Regions from separate parts of the Nocardiopsis alba genome, predicted to be linked through region 2. Evidence: riboswitches for the same ligand, from Rfam matches in the RefSeq annotation. Region 2 holds a riboswitch; the other holds the start of a gene.
What was found. A riboswitch is a leader RNA that binds a small molecule or an ion and turns the genes downstream of it on or off. The one in region 2 is predicted to bind S-adenosylmethionine.
Positions count from the first base shown of each region.

Region 1 (10,710 bases), on a different contig from region 2:
TGATCAGCGAGACGCTGATCTCCTCGCCCCTGCCGGTCTCCCGGGCCCGCATGAGCGCCCCCAGGATGCCCACGGCGGCGTTGAGGCCGGTGAGCACGTCGGTCAGGGCCACCCCCACCTTGCTCGCGGGGCCCTCGGCCGGGCCGGTGGTCGCCATCAGACCGCTCTCGGCCTGCACGACGATGTCGAAACCCGGTCGACCGGTCGGTTCGTGCTCGGGGCCGAAACCGCTCACCGAGCAGTACACGACCGCGGGGTTGCGTTCGCTGATCCGCTCGTAGCCCAGGCCCAGACGGTCGATCACCCCCGGACGGAAGTTCTGGATGACCACGTCGGAGGAGGCGCACAGCTCCTGCACCGCGGCCAGACCCTCGGGGTCCTTCAGGTCCACGGCCAGGCTGCGCTTGTTCCGGTTGACGGACAGGAAGTAGGCGGCCTCGCCGGGGGAGTGCGCGGCCTCGTGCTCCTCGGTGGGCGCGGCGTAGGGCGGCCCCCAGGAACGGGTGTCGTCTCCTCGCCCGGGCTGTTCGATCTTGACGACCTCGGCGCCCATGTCCGCCAACAACATGGTCGCGTAGGGGCCGGCCAGGACCCGGGACAGATCGGCGATCCGGACCCCCGCCAGGGGCAGGGGCGCGTCGGTCGTGGAGGGTTCGGGACTGGTGGTCAAGGGTCACTCCTCGCCGTCGGGGGCAACGGGAAGCTGGTCGCCGTCCCGCAACTGGTAGTAGGTCTCCAGGCAGCGACGCAGGGCCGTCGTGAGCGCGGCGCCCGACTGGCCCGCGTACCGTGTCTGGACCCGATGGACGATCTCCGCGATGTCCTCGGTCACCGAGGCGCCCTCCACCAGGGCACGGAAGAAGTCCTTGGCCAGGTCGGTGAGCAGGGTGGTGTCCGCGGCGACGATGCGGCCGTCCGCGGAGTCCACCGCGAGCACGACACCGAGCCGCTGGTACTGGGAATGGCTCGCCACCGAGTCGGGAAGACGGGCGTAGCCGGAGATGAGCACAACCCTGGGGTTGCGGAAGAGCTGCTGAATACGGTCGTCGCCGTGCAACGGACACACCTCTCGTCTGCGGGCATGCGAAAACTCCGATGGACTGGAGTCTCGCGCCTGAAGGGCGGCCGGGGGAAACCGGACACCCGCGACGTGAGGGCAGTTCGGGAACAGTATGGCCCAGTGGCTCCTCTCGATGTCAAGCAGGGAGGTGTTCCAGACCACAGGAGAGCGCGGGTGCGCCCTCACCGAACGTTGTGTTACATTTCCGCACAGGTCACGAGTGCCAGCGTCAAGCCCCGGCTTGCTGGCCGGCAACCCTCCTTCCGCGGTGGGGTGCCCCGGGTGAGGACCAGGTCCCGACACGACCGTGTCAGACAAGCGCGGACCCCTGAGGCTGAGCCATGCGGAGCCATGCCCTGTGGGTCCCCCGACCCACAGAAGAGGTGCCCTCATGACCACTGTCATCCCGTTCGACCCCGCCCGTGCCGGCCGTACCGACGGAGTGCCCCACCCGGCCTCCCGCCCGGCCTCCGCCGACCGTTCGATCGTCACCGCGGACGGTGGTGTCCCCCTGATCACCGGCGAGCGCGTCGACTACGCCAACTTCGACTACGCGGCCAGCGCCCCCTGTCTGACCGCCGTCGCCGACGCCCTCTCCACGGCCCTGCCGTTCTACGCCAGTGTGCACCGGGGCGCGGGTCACCACTCCCAGGTCAGCACCGAGGCCTACGAACGCTCCCGGCGCAGCGTCGCCCGCTTCCTGGGGGCACGCCCGGACACCGACGCCGTGGTCTTCGTCCGCGGCACCACCGACGCCCTCAACCTGCTGGCCCGCTCCGTCCCCGAGGGCTGCACCGTGGTGGTCTTCGAGTCCGAGCACCACGCGAGCCTGCTCCCCTGGGAGCACCCCGCGGCCCGCTCCGGCCGGGTGGTGCGGCTGCCGCTGCCCGAGAGCCCCGAGGCCGCCGTCGAGGCCGCGCGCGAGGCCCTGCGCGCGGCGCCGGAGGGGCCCCGACTGCTGTGCGTGACGGCGGCCTCCAACGTCACCGGCGAGATCTGGCCGATCGCCGAGCTGGTGGCGGCCGCCCACGCCGAGGACGCCCGGGTGGTGGTCGACGCCGCCCAGTACGTGCCCCACCTGCCGTTCAGCCTGGCCGAGACCGGCGCCGACTACGTGGCGCTGTCCGGGCACAAGCTCTACGCCCCCTTCGGATCCGGGGTGCTGGCCGGACGTTCCGACTGGCTGAGCGAGGCCACCCCCTACCTGTCCGGCGGCGGCGCCACCCGGCGGGTGAGCGAGCACGACGTCCTCTGGAACGACCTGCCGGCCCGGCACGAGGCGGGCAGCCCCAACGTGCTGGGCGCCGTGGCGCTGGCCGCGGCCTGTGACGCCTTCACCCCCGAGGCCCTGGCCGAGCAGCACATCCGTGAGTCGGTCCTGCTGGAGCGGCTGCGTTCGGGGTTCGCCGAGATCGACGGGGTGCACGAGCTGACCCTGTGGGACGCCGAGCACGAACGGGTCGGCATCGTCTCCTTCGTGGTCGACGGGCTGCCCGCGGGCCTGCTGGCCGCCGCCCTGTCGGCGGAGTACGGCATCGGGGTGCGCGACGGCCTGTTCTGCGCCCACCCGCTCACCGACCACCTGCTCCCCGAGGGGCACGACCAGGCGGTCCGCGCCAGCCTCGGCGTGGGGACCACCGAGGAGCACGTCGACCGTCTGGTCGGCGCGGTAGCCGATCTCGTCGCCCGCGGTCCGCGCTGGGAGTACGTCGACCTCGACGGTCGCCTCGTCCCCGCCCCGGACCCGCGCGCCACGCTCTGAACCCCCTCCGAGACCCGCTCCGTCCGGTCCGGGACGCTCCGACGCGGCCCTCGGGACCTCGGTCCCGCACGAACGCGGGACCGAGGTTCGTGTGAAGAGAGCAGAAGGACACATTTCACCCGGGGGTGTGTCGGGTATCACTTTCGCAGACGGTACTATCTGGCCCTGACGGCAAGGCGCGCACCGTCGGGGACCCGACCGGTCCCCTCGGCTCCGGCGCCCTGCCCGCCACAGGCGAACCGGTTGGGGAGCGTGATCGTGACGGACGTCCGAGGACCCGAGGCAGGTCGTCTCACGGCCGTGTTCCGAGAACGTCGACCCCTCCGGGTTCCAGGGCAGCGCCCCCGCGTGGTCGAACTCGACACCCGTGATCGCCCGGCGGCGGACCCGGCACGGGCCGAGGAGATCCGTCTCCACCAGGCCTTTCTCGGCCGGGTCGTCGACTACCTGTGCGCCGACGCGGGCGTACGCCAGTTCGTGGACTGGGGCTGTCCGGTCCCCGGCACGACCGAGCGAATACGCGAGGCCGCCCCCGAGGCCCGGGTCGTCCATGTCGCCCCCGAGGGCACCGCGGGCGTCCTGGCCTCCTCCGGGACCGCGACCGCCCTGTCCGGTGACGGTTCCGGGACCAGGTCGCTCCTTCGCAGGCTCCGTGACAGCGGGCTCGTCGACTTCGGCGAGCCCGTCGCCGTTCTGATGACCCGTCCCTTCCCCTCCGGCGCCGCCCCCGATGGCCTCGGCGACCTGCGCTCCCTCATGCGCGGCGGCGGCTACCTCGCCCTCACCTCCACCGCCTCCCGTGCCGAACTGGAGCGTGCCTTCGACCCCTTCCGCACGCTCGAGCCCGGGGTCGCCGACCTCACCTGGTGGCCCTACCCGGACGAGGACGTGCCCGACCGGGGCTGTGGGATCCTGGCCGGCCTGGGCCGAGTCCGTGAACGAGGAAGGGGTACGAGCCGATGGCGGTGAACTGGAACGGCGAGATCCTCGCTCAGACCCGCTTCTACTGGGATTTCTCGCTGTGGCCCCGTCTCGAGGGGCTCACCGACGAGGAGTTCTACTGGGAGCCGGTGGAGAACTGCTGGACCGTGCGCCGGCGTGAGGACGGACGTCACGCACCCGACGGCGCCTATCCCGAACCCGATCCGCCGCCGGTCACCACCATCGCCTGGCGGCTCGGCCACATCGTGGTCGACGTGCTGGAGACCCGGATCGACCGCCACTTCGGCGACGGCACCGCCAACCGCGACACCATCGACTGGCCCTCGACCGCCGACGAGGCCCGCGAACGCCTGCGCGTCGCCTACCTCACCTGGTCCGAGTACGTGGGGCGGCTCGACGACGAGGACCTGGCCCGGCCGGTCGGCTCGGCCGAACCGTCCCAGTGGTCGACCTTCCCGATGGTCGTCCTGGTCCTGCACCTGAACCGGGAGCTGATCCACCACGGCGCCGAGGTCGCCCTGCTCCGGGACCTCTACCGCGCCGACTTCGGCTAGGAGCGACGCCCGCATCCGGGGGACTCAGATCACCCGGAGCGGGTCCACCCGCACCTGCGCCAGATGCTCGTCACGGCGGGCGCTGCGCGCCACGGCGGCCGCCTTCAACGCCCGGGCCAGGGCGCCGATCGATCCTCGGGGCACCCGCAACAGGGCGCGTTCGGTCGGCTGCCCACCCTGGTCGGAGCGTTCGGGGTCGATCGGGACCGGTCCGAGCAGTTCGGCCTCCTCGGGCAGGGCGATCTGGTCCAGAAGCTCGCGCACGTGCTCGGCGCCGCCGGTGATCGAGGCCATCGAGACGGCCGGAGGGAAGCCCAACCCCCTGCGGTCGGCCAGCTCGCGTTCGGCGAAACCGCCCGGATCCCAACGCACCAGCGCCTGGACCACCGGGGAGGAGGCGTCCGCCGACACGACCACGGTGCCTCCGGGACGGACCAGGGCGGCGGCGTTCAGCCACCGGCGCAGGGTCTCCTCGGAGGCGCGCAGGTCGGCCCGGTTGAGCAGCGCCCACCCGTCCAACAGGACGGCGGCCGCGTAGCCGTCGCCCTCGACCGTCGGTTCGGCGCCGGGGGTGGCCACCACCAGCGCCGGACGATCCGGCACCCGGGTCAGTACCTCTTCGCGGCCCGAGGTGCGCACCGCCAACGAAGGGAAGGCACGCCCCAGCTCCTCGGCGGTACGGCGGGCCCCCACCACGACGGCGCGCATACGCGTCACCCCGCACTCGGGGCAGGCCCACTGTCCGGCCACACGCCCGCACCAGCCGCAGGAGGGCATGGCGTGCGATCCGCGCAGCGCCAACGGGCCGTGGCAGGCGTCGCAACGGGCGGGCTCCCGGCATCCGGCGCAGGCCAGGCTGTTCAGGTACCCCCTCCGAGGGACCTGGAAGAGCACGGGTCCCGACCTGGTGGCCTCTCGGGCGGAGCGGAGCGCCAGGCTGGGCATACGGGCGGAGCGGGCGGCCTCGTCCCGTGCCAGCTCCCGGTCGTCCCCGGCCGGACGGATGACCGGGGCCCGCCGGCGCAGGGTCGCCCGGTCGGCGAGCAGCGGATGGGCCCACCCCGATTCCACCAGGAGTTGGGCGTCGGTGGTGCGGGTGTGTCCACCGATGAGCGCTCCGGCGCCCGCCTTGTGCGCGCGCATGGCCAGCACCGTGCGCGCGTGCGGGTAGGGGGCGTGCGGCTCCACGTGCACGTCGTCGCCGTCGTCCCACAGCACCACCAGACCCAGGTCGCGCACAGGAGCGAAGACGGCGGCCCTGGTACCGACCACTACCCGGACGCCGCCCCGCAGGACCGACAGCCAACGCCGGTAGCGTTCGGCCGGACCCAGGTCGGCGGTGAGCGCCGCGTGCCGTCCCTCGCCCAGGTGCCGGACGAGCGCGGCGTCCACCGAGGCCACGTCGCGACCGTCGGGCAGCACGATCACGGTGCCCCGGTCCGCGGCCAGGGCGGCCCGCGCCGCCACCGCGATCGCGTCGGTCCAGTCGGTGCCCGGCAGGGCGTTCCATACGGCGCGGGCGGGCCGGCCCTCGCTCAGCGCGCGGACGAACGCGGGACCTTCCGGATAGGCGTCCCACGGCCCCGGGTCGATGCCCAGGACGGCGGCCTCCACCGTCCCTTGGACGGCGGGCCCTTCGCCCTCGGCCGTCTCCGGGGGCGGGGCGGTGTCCGACGGGGGGGCCTCGCCTCCGTCGTCGGTGTCCGAGGTCTTCGCGTCGGGCGCGGTCTCCTTCTCCACCCGCGCGTGGCGGGGAGGGATGGCCAGACGCAGAACGTCGCTCAGCGTGCCCGCGTAGCGGTCGGCCACCGCCCGGGCCAGATCCAGGATCTCGGGGGAGAGCACGGGTTCGGGGGAGACCACCGTCTCCAGGTAGGCCAGGCGTCCCGCGAACTCCGAACTCTCCACCCGCTCGACGAGCAGGCCCGCGAGCTGACGGCCGTTGAAGCGGACCTTCACCCGACAGCCCGGTACGGCCTTCTCGTCCATGTCGGCGGGCACCCGGTAGTCGAAGGGGCGATCCAGATGAGGGAGGGGGGTGTCCACGATGACACGCGCGATGGGAAGCCGGTCGGCGGGCCTGCGCGCGGCCGGACGCCGCCCCTTCGCGGTGGCGGCCTTCTCCTTGGCCGTCTCCTTCCTCGCCCCCGCGGGCAGGTCGAAGAGGCCCTCATCGGGGTCACCGGACTGCGCTGTCATCATCCATGGTCTATCAGATCGCGACGACGGTCCCACGGCGCGAGGGATCCGACACCACCGGCGAACGGCGGGAACCCTGGTAGAACAGTGATCCGTAACCGCTGTGGAGGGGGAACCGACCATGAAGCTCGTCTTTGCCGGTACACCGGAGGTGGCGGTGCCCTCGCTCCGGGCACTGATCGACTCCGATCACGAGGTCGCCGCCGTGGTCACCCGACCCGACGCCCGCTCCGGACGCGGCCGCAAGGTGTCGGCGAGCCCGGTCGCCGAGCTGGCCGAGAGCGAGGGCATCGAGGTCCTCAAACCGGCGAAGGCCGGAGACCCGGGGTTCCTGGAGCGGCTGAGGGAGATCGCCCCCGACTGCTGTCCGGTGGTCGCCTACGGCGCGCTGCTGCCCCAGAGCGCCCTGGACATCCCCGAGCACGGGTGGGTCAACCTGCACTTCTCCCTGCTGCCCGCGTGGCGCGGGGCGGCCCCGGTCCAGCACGCCCTGCTGCACGGGGACGACGTCACCGGGGCCTCCACCTTCCGGATCGTCAAGGAACTCGACGCCGGACCGGTCTTCGGCACCCTGGCAGAGACGGTCCGTCCCACCGACACCAGCGGTGAACTCCTGGGACGGCTGGCCGAGTCCGGGGCCGGTCTGCTGCTCCGCACGATCGACGGCATCGCCTCGGGCGAGCTGTCGCCGGTGCCCCAGCCGGAGGCCGACGTCTCCTACGCGAGCAAGCTCACCCCGCTGGACGCCGAACTCGACTTCACCGCGCCCGCCCGGCGGGTGGACCGGGTCGCCCGGGCCTGCACGCCGGCCCCCGGCGCCTGGACGACCTTCCGCGGCACCCGGCTGAAGGTGGGCCCGGTCCGTCCGATCACCGACGCCGACCGCCCCGAACTGGAGCCGGGACGCCTGCACGTCGACAAGAAGCGGGTCCTGGTGGGCACCAGTACCCACCCGGTCGAACTCGGCACGGTTCAGCCCCAGGGGAAGAAGGCCATGGCGGCGGTGGACTGGGCCCGGGGGACGCGCCCCACCGAAGACGACCTTCTGGGGCGTTGAGCTGCCGTACTCTCGATGCTGGCGTGCGCGGGAGCGCGCGCCGGAACACGTCCCCGGCTTGTTGAGGCAGAGCACACGTTGAGCGAGCAGTCCCGTTCCCAGCACCACCGCCCTCGACGGGGCGCCGAGTCCGGGCGTGGCGGTCGTCGCTCCGGACCGCCGCCCCGTCCGCGCGACCCGGCCCGCAGGGTCGCCTACGACGTGCTGCGCGCGGTCGAACAGCGCGACGCCTACGCGAACCTGCTGTTGCCGGTCCTGTTGAGCGAGCGCGGCGTCCATGGTCGTGACGCGGCCCTGGCCACCGAGCTGACCTACGGCACCCTGCGCCGTCAGGGGACCTACGACGCCGTCCTGGAGACCTGCGTGGACCGCACGCTGGCCTCGGTGGACGGCGAGGTGCTCCCTCTGCTGCGGATGGGCGCGCACCAACTGCTGTCCACCAACATCCCGCCGCACGCGGCGGTCGGTGAGACGGTCGATCTGGCCAGGCGGGTGGTGGGCCACCACCGCTCCCGGTTCGTCAACGCGATCCTGCGCAAGGTGAGCGCCCGCGACCTGGAGGAGTGGACGGCGATCGTCGCCCCCGAGCGCGACCGGGATCCGAGCGGCTATCTGTCGGTCGTCCACAGCCACCCGCGTTGGGTGGTCAAGGAACTGGCCCGCGCGCTCGGGGAGCGGGCGAAGGACGCCGGTCTGCCGCGCACCGAGGAACTGCTGAAGGCCCACAACGAGCGTCCCAGGGTGACCCTGGTCGCCAAGCCGGGACGTTCGAAGGTCTCGGACCTGGAGGAGGCCGGGGCCGAGCCCGGCCGTTACTCGCCCTTCGCCGCCTACCTGCCGGAGGGGGACCCCGGCGCCATCCGCGAGGTGCGCCAGAACCGGGCCGCGGTCCAGGACGAGGCGAGCCAGCTCGTCGCCCTGGCGCTGACCCGGGTCGACGCCCATGGCGAGGACCGTCGTTGGTTGGACATGTGCGCCGGGCCCGGCGGTAAGGCGGGGCTGTTGGCCTCCCTCGCCGGGCAGCGCGACGCCCGCCTGGTGGCCTCCGAGCTCCAGCCCGCGCGGGCCGGTCTGGTGGCCGGCGCCGTACGCCGCGCCCCTCGGGACGCCGGGCGCGCGATCGTCGCGGACGGCACCAGGCCCGCGTGGCGTCGCGAGGTCTTCGACCGTGTCCTGGTGGACGTGCCCTGCACCGGGCTGGGCGCTCTGCGTCGCCGTCCGGAGTCGCGGTGGCGGCGTTCGCCGGAGAACGTCGTCGAGTTGGCCCCGCTCCAACGGGAGCTGCTCACGAAGGCGGTGGAGTCGGTGCGTCCGGGCGGTGTGGTGGCCTACGTGACCTGTTCGCCACACCTGGACGAGACCGATGTCATCGTCCAGGGGGTGCTCTCGGAGCGCGACGACCTGGAGCTGCTGCGGGCCCCGGACTACCTCGACGAGGTCCCCGACCTCGCGGCGGGGCCGGAGGGAAGGTACGCGCAGTTCTGGCCGCACGTGCACGGCACCGACGCGATGTTCCTGGCCCTGCTGCGTAAGCGGAACGGCTGATCCGACCCGGATCGAGGACCCTCGATCCGGGCTTATTCGGACATATATGGATCTACTTCGTAAAGGTGTCGGCTTGGAGGGGTGGGTCGATCGGTGGGCGGGGTCTGTACACTGCCGACGTGGGCATTCAGATCTCTCCCAGCATCCTCAGCGCCGATTTCGCGCACCTGGCCGACGAGGCCGCCGCGGTGCCGACCGCCGACTGGCTGCACGTCGACGTCATGGACGGACACTTCGTCCCCAACCTGACGTTGGGGCTGCCCATCGTGGAGTCCCTGCTCAAGGCGACCTCCACGCCTCTGGACTGCCACCTGATGATCGAGGACCCCGATCGCTGGGCGCCCGCCTACGCCGAGGCCGGAGCGGGCAGCGTCACAGTCCACGCCAAGGCCGCGAGCGCCCCAGTGCGCACCCTGCGGGAGATCCGTCGACAGGGGGCCCGGGCCGGCCTGGCCCTCAACCCAGCCGAACCGGTCGAGCCCTATGCCGACCTGGTCGGAGAGATGGATATGCTTCTCCTGATGACCGTCGAACCCGGTTTCGGAGGTCAGCGGTTTCTTGACCTGGTTCTGCCCAAGATTCGCCGAGCGCGTGAGATCCTGGACAGCAGGGAGGCCTCCGTCTGGCTTCAGGTCGACGGTGGCGTGAGCGACGAGACCATCGAGCGCGCGGCCGAGGCCGGCGCCGACGTCTTCGTCGCCGGATCGGCCGTCTACGGGGCCCAGGATCCGGCGAGCGCGGTCGAGTCGCTGCGCGAACAGGCCCGTCGGGCCTCGAACCCGACCACATAGACCATCTCCGAAGGGGCGCGGCCGCCCGCACCCACCACCCCGGTGCGGCCGCGCCCCGCCCTTCTTCTCTCCCCCGCCGGTAACGATCACGGCGCGCCCACGCGCGGGTCTGGCCATCGGCGGAGCCCGCCGCCTATGCTTCTGCCCCGGTAGTCGTAACCCTCCGCTTGGTCGCGGCTCCGTCTTCCCCACGCGAGGTCGCGGGCGACCGGGGGAGCGGCGCGGCGTGAGCGCGTTGCCAGGCGCGGATCCCTGGAGTGCGCGTGAACGCTCTGAGCGTCGGACATACGGTCATGGAGCCCTACCTGGAGGCCGAGACGGGCCCCATCCTCTGGTTGCAGGAGTGGGGGCGTCCGCTCGTCGCGCCGATGGAGCTCATCACCCATCTGGGCTCCCAGGGCGTGCTCATCGTCCTGGTGGCCACCGTCTTCTGGTGCGTGAACGCCGGTCTCGGCGCGCGCATGTTCGTCCTGTTGATCTCCTCCGGGGTGGTCAACGGCCTGTTCAAGTCGTTGTCCTACTCCCCGCGTCCCTACTGGTTCGACGCCCGGATCACCGGATACCACCATCACAGCGGGTTCGGCATGCCCTCCGGGCACTCCCAGGCCGCGGTGGTCGCCTGGGGCTATCCGGCGATCCGGTCGGGGCGGCGCGCGGCGATGTGGGCGGCCGCGGTGGTGGTCCTCCTGGTGGCGTTCTCCCGGGTCCTGCTCGGCGCGCACTTCATCGGCGACGTGGTGGTCGGTCTCGCCCTGGGGATCCTGATCCTGTGGCTGTTCCTGCGTTACGAGGGCCGGGTG
Region 1 is NZ_BAZE01000001.1:457,764-468,473, reverse strand. It holds gene TR33_RS01965 (CaiB/BaiF CoA transferase family protein) at 1-670, opposite strand, end outside; gene TR33_RS01960 (DUF3870 domain-containing protein) at 674-1,057, opposite strand; SAM riboswitch class IV at 1,273-1,387, shown strand; gene TR33_RS01955 (aminotransferase class V-fold PLP-dependent enzyme) at 1,452-2,822, shown strand; gene TR33_RS01950 (SAM-dependent methyltransferase) at 3,075-3,791, shown strand; gene TR33_RS01945 (DinB family protein) at 3,782-4,318, shown strand; gene TR33_RS01940 (primosomal protein N') at 4,343-6,517, opposite strand; gene fmt (methionyl-tRNA formyltransferase) at 6,639-7,574, shown strand; gene TR33_RS01930 (RsmB/NOP family class I SAM-dependent RNA methyltransferase) at 7,653-9,119, shown strand; gene rpe (ribulose-phosphate 3-epimerase) at 9,239-9,910, shown strand; gene TR33_RS01920 (phosphatase PAP2 family protein) at 10,204-10,710, shown strand, end outside.
Region 1: linked by a shared signal. The riboswitch ahead of TR33_RS01955 (aminotransferase class V-fold PLP-dependent enzyme) and the one ahead of thrC (threonine synthase) in region 2 are both predicted to bind S-adenosylmethionine.

Region 2 (10,710 bases):
GCGGGCGCGGCCCAGCAGCTCCAGCTCGGTGTTCTCGAGCTTGAGGCCGACCTCCTCGGTGATGACCTGGCCGCCGGTCAGCACGGCGATGTCGCCGAGCTGGGCCTTGCGACGGTCACCGAAGCCCGGGGCCTTGACGGCGACGGACTTGAAGGTGCCGCGGATCTTGTTGACCACGAGGGTCTGGAGGGCGCCGTCGGCGACGTCCTCGGCGATGACCATCAGCGGACGGCCGGACTGCAGGACCTTCTCGACAACGGGCAGGAACTCGTTGTTGTTGGAGATCTTGGAGTTGACGATGAGGATGTAGGGGTCCTCGAGGACCGTCTCCATGCGCTCGAGGTCGGTGGCGAAGTAGGGCGAGATGTAGCCCTTGTCGAAGCGCATGCCCTCGGCGAGCTCCAGCTCGAGCCCGAAGGTCTGCCCCTCCTCGACGGTGATGACGCCTTCCTTGCCGACCTTGTCCATCGCCTCGGCGATGGTCTCACCGATCTGGGTGTCACCGGCGGAGATGGAGGCGGTGGAGGCGATCTGCTCCTTGGTCTCGACGTCCTTGGAGAGGTTGCCGAGCTCCTCGTTGATGCGGGCGACGGCGGCCTCGATGCCCCGCTTGAGGCCGACCGGGTTGGCGCCGGCGGCGACGTTGCGCAGACCCTCGCGGACGAGGGCCTGGGCCAGGACGGTGGCGGTGGTCGTACCGTCACCGGCGACGTCGTCCGTCTTCTTGGCGACCTCCTTGACCAGCTCGGCCCCGATCTTCTCCCACGGGTCCTCGAGCTCGATCTCCTTGGCGATGGAGACACCGTCGTTGGTGATCGTGGGGGCGCCCCACTTCTTCTCCAGAACGACGTTGCGGCCCTTGGGACCGAGGGTGACCTTCACGGCGTCCGCGAGCTGGTTCATGCCACGCTCGAGGCCGCGACGGGCCTCCTCGTCGAACGCGATCAGTTTGGCTGCCATTGAGTTCTTGTCCTCCCGTGACCGGGCTGATACGCGACGGGGACGAGGCCTGCGCCCGCGACGGACGACCGCGTTCCCCCGACACCCTTCCGTCGGAGGCCCGTGATCTCGCAGCCTCGATCCGGTTAGCACTCGACAAAGGTGAGTGCTAACCAGTCACCTTTTTAGCACTCGCCCATGGAGAGTGCAAACGATGTGGTCACGATTTCCACAGCCGGAGGAACACCCGTCACCTGGAGGAACATGCCTCGTTCCGGGCGTTTTGAGCGGTGGGCGAACAGGGAGGATCGGCCGCTCCGTGACCTCCTACCCAGGAGCGACCCCGGCCGCACCCTCCTGCACCCCCCGATTCACCCGGGCCTCACGAGCCGGGTCCCACGACGAAGGGGCGGACGTCTCGGCGAGACGTCCGCCCCTCATGCTCATGCGAGGCGTGGAACCTCGGGCTCAGCAGCCTCCGGCCACGGCCGGGATGATCGACACCTGCTGACCGTCCTTGACCTCCGTCTGAAGGCCCTTCTCGAAACGGACGTCCTCGTCGCCGACGTAGACGTTGACGAAGCGGCGTACCTTGCCGTTGTCGTCGAGGATGCGGGCGCGGATGCCCGGGTGGTTGGCCTCCAGGTCGTCGAGGATCTCGGCGAGGGTGGAGCCCTCGGCGCTGACCTCGGAGGCGTCACCGGTGTAGGTGCGCAGGATGGTGGGGACGCGAACGCTGGCGCTCATGTGGTGGTTCTCCTGGTCTGTGAGTGCGGTGGCGAAAGGCGGGCGGGGAGGTGACCGTCAGGCCAGCCCGGCCTCGGTGAACGCCTTCAGCGAGGGCTTGATGGTGGCGGTGACGCCCGCGTCGACCGCGTTGAGGGTCTTGAGCCCGTCGCCGGTGTTGACGATGACGGTCTCCGCCTCGGTGTCGAGCTTCCCCTCACGGACCAGCTTGCGCAGGACGCCGGTGGTCACGCCGCCCGCGGTCTCGGCGAAGATGCCCTCGGTACGGGCGAGGAGCTTGATGGCGTCGACGATCTCGTCGTCGCCCACGTGCTCGATGGAGCCGCCGGTGCGCTGGGCGATGTCGAGGACGTAGGGCCCGTCCGCCGGGTTGCCGATGGCCAGCGACTTGGCGATCGTGTCCGGCTTGACCGGCTGGATGACGTCGTGGCCGCTCTCCCAGGCCTTGGCCACCGGGGAGCAGCCGGTGGCCTGGGCGCCGAAGACCTTGTAGGGGCGGTCCTCGACCAGGCCGACCTTGATCAGCTCTTGGAAGCCCTTGTCGATCTTGGTGAGCTGGGAGCCGGACGCGATCGGGATGACGATCTGGTCGGGCAGCCGCCAGCCGAGCTGTTCGGCGATCTCGTAGGCCAGCGTCTTGGAGCCCTCCGCGTAGTAGGGCCGCAGGTTGACGTTGGTGAAGCCCCAGCTCTCGCCGGCCGGGTCGCCGATGAGCTCGGAGCAGAAGCGGTTGACGTCGTCGTAGTTGCCGTCGATCGCGACGACCTTGCCGCCGTAGACCGCGGCCATGACGACCTTGCCCTCCTCGAGCCCCGCGGGGATGAACACGCAGGACTCGAAGCCGGCCCGGGCGGCGGCGGCGCCGACCGCTCCGGCGAGGTTGCCGGTGGAGGAGCAGGACAGGGTGGTGAACCCGAAGGTGCGGGCGGCCTCGACGGCGATCGCGACCACGCGGTCCTTGAAGGAGTGCGTGGGGTTGCCGGAGTCGTCCTTGACGTGCAGGGAGGAGAGGCCGAGTTCGGCGGCCAGACGGTCGGCGCGGACCAGGGGGGTCAGGCCGGGGTTCATGTTGGGGAGATCGGCCACGTTGTCGGGGACCGGCAGGAGGGAGCGGTAGCGCCAGATGTTCTTGGGGCCGCTCTCGATCTCCTCACGGGAGACGTTCCCGAAGTCGTAGGCGACCTCGAGGGGGCCGAAACAGAAGCCACAGGCGAAGATCGGCGAGAGCTCGTAGCGTTCGCCGCACTCCCGACAGGAGAGGGCGGTCCCCGGGCCGAAGGCGCGGACGGCGGTGGGTTCAGTGGCGGCAATCGCCATGGCGAGGCGTCTCCCCTCATCTTTCCTGGTGGCCACCTTGACCCCAGGCCGGAGTTGGCACCTGCCTCGACCGGGACACGAACGCGTGTCCACATGACGAGATGGTTGCCGGGGCTTCGCAGGGCCGGTCCCTCCACCCCTCTGGATGAGCAATATGAAATTGTGGCTCTCTCCTCGGAGAACGCACCGCCACTGTAACGGACGTATCGCCCGGTTTTCCATCGAGGGTGACCCGTATTACACTCGCGTCTCATATTTCAATACAACTTGAGACGACCTTGTCGGAGCGGGCTTCCGGCGTTCTCCGTGGTGCGACCGCGTCCCGAGGGACCTTGGCCGTGTTTGGATCCGGGGCCCGCAGGCGAGACCTACGGATGCGTCCCTCGTCCGGGCGCCCCTTCCACGTGGACCCACCGTCCCACCATCCGCACGCGCTCCTGAGAGGACCAAGACGTGGACAAGGCACAGATCCTCATCGCCTCGAACCGAGGGCCGGTCTCCTTCTCCACCACGGCCGACGGCTCCCTGGAACACCGACGGGGAGGCGGCGGCCTGGTCTCGGGGATGATCTCGGTGGCCACCGGGATCGATTCCCTCTGGGTCTGCGCCGCCCTCTCGGACTCCGACCGGCGCGCCGCCGGTGAGGCCCCGGGAGCGCGGCTGGACCGTACTCACGACCTGGGCGGGATGAGCGTCCACATGTTGGACATCCCGGCGGACGTGCTCACCGGCGCCTACACCGACGTGTCCAACTCGACCCTGTGGTTCGTGCAGCACATGATGTACGACACCCCCAACAAGCCGTCCTTCGGTTCACGTTTCCGAGAACAGTGGGGGCACTACCGCGCCTACAACGAGGCCTTCGCCGACGCGCTGGTGGCCGGGGCCGCCGTCAACGCCCGCGTGGCCGTCCAGGACCTCCACCTGGCCCTGGTCCCCCACATCCTGCGCAACCGCCGCCCCGACCTGCGCATCGCGCACTTCTCGCACACACCCTGGGCCCCGCCGGAGTACTTCCGGATGCTGCCCTCACAGGTGGCGCGGGAACTGCTGGAGGGCATGCTCGGCGCCGACCACCTCGGCTTCCTCAGCCCTCGCTGGGCCGACGCCTTCCTGCGCTGCTGCGCCGAGATCCTGCGTGCCGACGTCGATCTCGAACGACGCACCGTGGAGCACGGCGGCCGGGTGATCGAGGTGGGCGTGCACGCCCTGGGCGCCGACGAGGACCTGCTGCGCGAGAGCGCGGCCGAGCCGGCCGTCGCCGAACGCCGGCGTACCCTGCTCGACCTGGTCGGGGATACCCGGCTCATCGTGCGTGTGGACCGGACCGAGCTGTCCAAGAACATCGTGCGCGGGCTGGAGGCCTACCGGGAGCTGCTGACGGCGCGCCCGGAGTGGCGGGGCCGGGTCACCCATCTGGCGTTCGCCTACCCCAGCCGGGGCGACGTGCCCGAGTACCGCGCCTACACCGAGTCGGTGCTGCGGACCGCCAAGGAGATCAACGAGGAGTTCTCGACCGCCGAGTGGACCCCGGTGATCCTGGAGGTCGACGACGACTACCCCCGGTCCCTCGCCTCGTTCCAGCTCGCGGACGTGCTGCTGGTCAACCCCATCAGGGACGGCATGAACCTGGTCGCCAAGGAGGGCCCGGTGCTGTCCGAACGCGACTGCGCCCTGGTGCTCTCCCGTGAGGCGGGGGCCGCCGACGAGCTGGGCGACGCCGCCCTGCTGGTCGATCCCTACGACACGCTGGACACCGCCGAGGCGCTGCACACCGCGTTGACGATGCCCGAGGAGGAACGGCGCAAGCGCCGGGAGCGTCTGGCCGAGGCGGCGGTGGCCCTGCCTCCGCGCCGCTGGTTCGAGGACCAGCTCCGTTCCCTGGGCTGAGTCGACCGTCTCCACCGGAACGGGTCCTGGACCTTCGGGGCCCGTTCCGTGTCCGTCACCCGTCCGAACCGGGCCTCATTCGGCGTCGGGCACCCGGGCCATGAGTTCGGCGACGATCCCGTTCCTGGCGTCGATGTAGTCCTGGAGCCGCTCCCAGGTGCGTTCGCCCAATTCCCGCTTGAACGCCGCGTAGCGCTCGCGGGCCTCCTCGTCGGCGATGAGAAGGTCGCGGAACGCGCGCATACGTCGCGGTTCGGCGCAGTTCTCGGAGAAGACGAACAGGTTCACGTTGACCCGGGAACCCTTCAGAAGCCGGTATTCGACGCGGTCCGTGCTGCGGACGGACATGCTGTAGCCGGCCCGTTCCAACTCCGGCAGGTAGGTCGAGCCGTCGTCGGGATCGTCCACCACCATCAGGACGTCGATGCACGGGCGCGCGTCCAGCCCGGGCACGGCGGTGGAGCCGACGTGTTCGATGGTGAGGGCGCGTTCGCCGAGGGCGCCGCGGATCCGGTCGGCCTCCTGCCGGAACAGGTAGGGCCATTTGGGGTCGTGGGGGACGATGGCGATCCGCCCGTTCACCGGGCCCTGTGGGGTCGGTCCGGGCCGGGGCTCGCCGCGAGAGGGAAGCGAGGGGGACTTCAGGGAGGACATTCCACACAGCCTTGTCCCTGGTGATGCGCGAGTCAAGACCTCTCACGTGGCTTACATATGCACGCGCATTTCCTCGATGACGGACTGTTGACCTGGGTTGACCGTCGGCTATGACGCTTTTCTCCGTTTTTATGACGGTACGCGGAACCAACTTTCGCACTGTTCGGAAGGAACGCGCCGACCCGTTCTTCTCCCCGTTCCCCCACCCCTCACATGACGAACGGGGCACCCCGAGAGGCACCCCGTTCGTCGTCGGTCATAGCGCCGACTACTTGCTCTTGCGGCGACGGCCGCCCTTCCTACGTCGCGACGGCCGCTCCCCCTCACGGGCCTGGGCGGCGCGCTCCAGCGCCAATTCCTCCTCCTCGGCCTCGCGCTCGGCCTTGACCCCGTACGGGTCCGCCGAGCTGCGACGCACCCACAGCACCAGGCCCAGCACGATGATCGCCAGGACCAGGCCGATCAGGGCGAACCACATCCAGAGCGGGATGTGCACGCCCTGGTCCTCCTGCACCAGGTTCTCGTCGATGAGCGGGATGTCCTGCGCCTCGCCCGAGGCGCGGGCCATCGCCGACTCCACGTGCAGCGTGGGCAGGCCGCCGCTCCCCTCCTGGGAGCCCTCGACCATGGCGTCGCGAAGCTGCGCCGGGTCCAGCTGCGGGTACTCGGCGGTGAGAAGGGCCGCCGCTCCGGCGGTGATGGCCGCCGCGTAGGGCGCGCCGTCCACCTGGGTCTGTCCCATGTCCGGGCCCGCGGTCTCCAGCTCGACGCCGGGGGCGGTCAGGTCGATGAGGGAGGCGTCGGGCGACTCCGGTACGAGTCCCCCGTTCTGGTCCACCCCCGCCACGGCCAGAACGTTGGGGTCCTCCTCACCACCGGCCGGGCCGACCACCAGGGTGTCGCGATCCGTGGCGAAGGCCGTGGCCTCCAGCAGCGCCTCGCTCCCGTCACCGGCCCTGGGCAGCAGGATCACCTGGACCCCGCTCTCCACCGCGTGCCGGACCGCCTTGGACAGGTCCCCCTCGGTGGGGATCGCCAGGACGGAGGCCTCCGGTGCCACTCCCAGCACACCGCCGTCGGCGTCCATGCCGTGGCCGTGCGCCACCACCAGGGCGGCCGCGGCCGTACCCTGCTGATTCGCGGTCCCGTTCTCACCGAGTTCGGTGTCGATCTCGACGTTGTCGCGCAGGTCGGGGTGTTCCTCGTCCACGGAGGCACCGGGCATGGCCACCGTGACACCGCGGCCCTCGGTCCGCTCCCAGACCTCCTGAGCGCCGATGGACGTCAGAGCCCACTGCTCGGGTCTGAAGTCGGGAATGTCCGCGGCCGCGGGAGCCGCCGTTCCCCCCAGCACGGCCAGGGACGCGCAGGCCCCCGCCACGACGCCCAGCAGATGGCGTTTGTATGTCCTGCTACGGCTGTTGCCCCCGAGCACGTCAGGCTCCCTCGAACGTTGCGGTCGGCGTTCCGCCGGGCCCTCCCCCGGACCCTCGCAATTCTGTCATGCGCACACGATTCCGGCTTGGACAAGTACTGTGCAGGGTAGGGAAGGCAACTGTATCTCTGCTGCCAGTCCTAGGGTTTGCGCTCCTCATACGGCATGTCGAGTCGCTAGCATGAGTCGCGCCGATCCGGACCAACCGAAGACCCGTCCAGGGGGTGTCCTATGCCGAATATCGGTCCGGCCGAAGACGGCCGGTCGGCCCTCGCCGAACGCGAACAGCGCATCCTCGCCTTCGAACGCCAGTGGTGGAAGTTCGAGGGCTCCAAGGAGCAGGCGATCCGTGACGAGTTCGGGTTCTCCGCGACCCGCTACTACCAACTGCTCAACGGTCTGGTCGACCGTCCCGAGGCCGCGGCCTTCGACCCGATGACCGTCAAGCGGCTGCGCCGCCTGCGCGCCGACCGACAGCGGCAGCGCAACGCCCGCCGCCTGGGAATCCATCTCTGAACCACGATGGCGTGCCCCGCGCACACGGCCCCGACGGTGATCCCGCTCGGGGCCGCCACGGCGTTCCCCACCGACGACGATGACGAGGTCCTCGCATGTCCCCGGCCGAGCCCGGACCCCTGCTCTCCCCCACGACCGACGCCGGACGCGCCGCCCTGACGGCGCTGCTGGACGACCCCTCTACGGCGCTGACCGGCTTCGACTTCGACGGCACCCTGGCGCCCATCGTCGCCGACCCCCGGGACTCGGCACCCCAGGCCGGGATCGTCGAGGCACTGACCGACCTGGCCGACCTGGTCGGAACGGTCGCCGTGATCACCGGACGCCCCGCCGAGACCGCCGTGCTGTTGGGCGGGCTGGACCGGGTGCCCGGCATCGTCGTCCTCGGCCACTACGGAGCCGAACGGTGGGTGGACGGGCGGGTGATCGCCGCCGACCCGCCGCCCGGGGTGGCGTTGGTCCGTTCCGAGCTGCCCGCCCTGGTGAAGGCCTCCGGAGCCCCCGCCGGGACCTGGATCGAGGACAAGGGGCGTTCGCTGGCCGTGCACACACGGCGTGCCGAGGACCCCGACCGGGCCTTGGCGCTGCTCGCCGAGCCCTTGAAGGAACTGGCCGAGCGTGCCGAGCTCAAGTTGGAGCCGGGCCGGATGGTGATCGAGCTCCGTCCACAGGGTGTGGACAAGGGTGCCGCCCTCACCTCACTGGTCGAGGAGAGGGCGGCGCGTTCCGTCCTCTACGCCGGCGACGACCTGGGCGACCTGCCCGCCTTCGCCGCCGTCACGGCCCTGCGCGAGCGCGACGTGCCCGGCCTGACCGTCTGCTCCTCCTCCGACGAGGTCACCGAGGTGGCCGACGCGGCCGACCTGGTCGTCCCCGGCCCCGCCGGTCTGGCCGAACTCCTCGCCGAACTCACGAAGAGGATTCGCGGGCCTGTGGAATGAGCGCCGCACGGGCCGCCGTACGCAGATCCACCAGCCCGGTGCGGTCGCGCCCGTAGTGCACGGCGTTGGTGAGCACGCCCACGTACCTTCCGCTCTCGGGGTGCATGAACAGGCTCGTCCCGGTGAAACCGTTGTGGTAGACCACCCCCTCCGGGGTGATGAGCCAGCCCAGACCCCGCGAGAGGCCGTTGCCCGCGTCCACCTGCGGCGTCCAGCTCTCCCTGATGAACGAGCCCGGGACCTCCCCCTCTTCGCCGTCCTCGCTCAGACGCAGGATCTCCCGGGCGAAGGCGCCCAGATCGATGGCGGTGCTGAACACACCGGCGTGCCCGGCCACCCCGCCCATCAGCGCCGCCGCCTCGTCGTGCACCACGCCCCAGGTGGGGGCGGTGCCGACCAGACGGCGTTCGGTGGGCGCCACGTGGGGCGAACGGGGCAGCGGACCATAGGTGGTCGAACGCATCCCCAACCGGTCCCACAGATCGGCGGTCAGCCGGTCCAGGCCCCGCCCGTACAGACGCTCCAACAACAGACCCAAAAGGATGAAGCCGCGGTCCACGTACAGGTAGCCGGGCTCCTCCAGCGGGTCCTCCAGGATGGCCTCGGCCAGATCCTGGTCGGTCCCCACGTACCGCTCCAACCAGGTGACCTGGTTGAGTCGGCTGGTGTGGGTGAGGATCTGACGGGTCGTCACCCAGGCCCCGGGAAGCTCCTCCCCCGGAAAGTATTCGGACATCGGAGCGTTGAGGTCCAAAACCCCTTCGGCGACCGCTCTACCGACCAACGGCCAGGTCGCCATCACCTTCGTCAGGCTCGCGACGTCGTAGGACACGTCCGGAGCGGTGTCGTGTTCGCCGTCGATCCGACCGACGGCGACGAACTCCCACATTCCTCCGGTACCGATGACCGCCGCCCCTCCCGGAAGCCAGTCGGCGTCGACCATCACCTTCAGGACCCCTCGGATCCGCGCTCCCGTTTCCGTGAGCCAGTCACCATCACGCACCACACGCCTCCCCCCGAGCGGTCTGCTCCACTCTCGGCGGATACCCCGTCGACCCGGGCTTGTCACACCCTCGTCGTCTCCGAACAGTACGAAACCCCCGCAGGTAGAGGCCGTAATCAGGGCACTTGGGCGTGGCGAAGTAGGCTGTCGACCACGAGTTCCCCGAGGAGGACCATGAGCAGCCAGACCCCCGTTCCCGCCGGATTCGTCGGCGTGGCCGGAAACATGGGCATCAAGGACCCCAAGGACGACTTCTTCGCCGTGGTCTCCCAGACCCCGGCGGTGGTGTCCGCGGTGTTCACCCGATCCCGCTTCGCCGGACCCAGCGTGCGCCTCAGCCGCGACGCCGCCGCCGACGGTCGGGCCCGAGGGGTCACCGTGGTCGCCCGCAACGCCAACGTCGCCACCGGGCAGATCGGGACCCGCGACGCCCGCGAGGTCCAGGAACGCGTGGCCCGGGCCGCCGGGATCGACCCCGACGATCTCCTGATCGCCTCCACCGGTGTCATCGGTCGCCCCTACCCGATGGAGCGGATGCGCGAGTACCTGGACGGGCTGCCCGCCGAGTTCCCGCCGGCCGACCTGGACCGGTCCGCCTCGGCGATGATGACCACCGACACCCACCCCAAGATCGTGTCCGTGAAGGTGGGCGAGGCGACCCTGACCGGCATGGCCAAGGGCGTCGGCATGATCGAGCCGGACATGGCGACCATGCTGGCCTGGTTCTTCACCGACGCCGAACTGGAGCAGCCGGTCCTGGACGAGGTGTTCCGCCGGGTCGTGGACCGCACCTTCAACGCGCTGAGCATCGACAGCGACACCTCCACCAGCGACTCCGCCGCGATCTTCGCCAACGGCCTCGCCGGCCCGGTGGACGTCGCCGCCTTCGAGGAGGCCCTGTACGGGGCGGCCCTGAAGCTGGTCCGGATGATCGCCTCCGATGGCGAGGGCGCCGGCAAGCTCATCGAGGTGCGGATCACCGGTGCCCGCGACGACGCCCAGGCCAAGCGGATCGGCAAGGCCGTGGTGAACTCCCCACTGGTCAAGACCGCCGTGCACGGCGCCGACCCCAACTGGGGCCGGGTCGCGATGGCCGTGGGCAAGTGCTCGGACGAGACCGACGTCCTCCCGGAGAACGTACGGATCGTCTTCGGCGACGTGGAGACCTTCCCGGCCGAGTCCACCGAGGAGACCCTGGAGCGCGCCTCCCGCCACATGAAGGGCGACGAGGTGTTCATCGGGGTGGACCTGGGCATCGCCGACGGCGA
Region 2 is NZ_BAZE01000008.1:63,536-74,245, reverse strand. It holds gene groL (chaperonin GroEL) at 1-960, opposite strand, end outside; gene TR33_RS15795 (ubiquitin-like small modifier protein 1) at 1,408-1,686, opposite strand; gene thrC (threonine synthase) at 1,744-3,003, opposite strand; SAM riboswitch class I at 3,017-3,155, opposite strand; gene TR33_RS15785 (alpha,alpha-trehalose-phosphate synthase (UDP-forming)) at 3,457-4,893, shown strand; gene TR33_RS15780 (GrpB family protein) at 4,969-5,547, opposite strand; gene TR33_RS15775 (S8 family serine peptidase) at 5,816-6,982, opposite strand; gene TR33_RS15770 (DUF3263 domain-containing protein) at 7,214-7,498, shown strand; gene otsB (trehalose-phosphatase) at 7,594-8,439, shown strand; gene TR33_RS15760 (serine hydrolase domain-containing protein) at 8,408-9,442, opposite strand; gene argJ (bifunctional glutamate N-acetyltransferase/amino-acid acetyltransferase ArgJ) at 9,617-10,710, shown strand, end outside.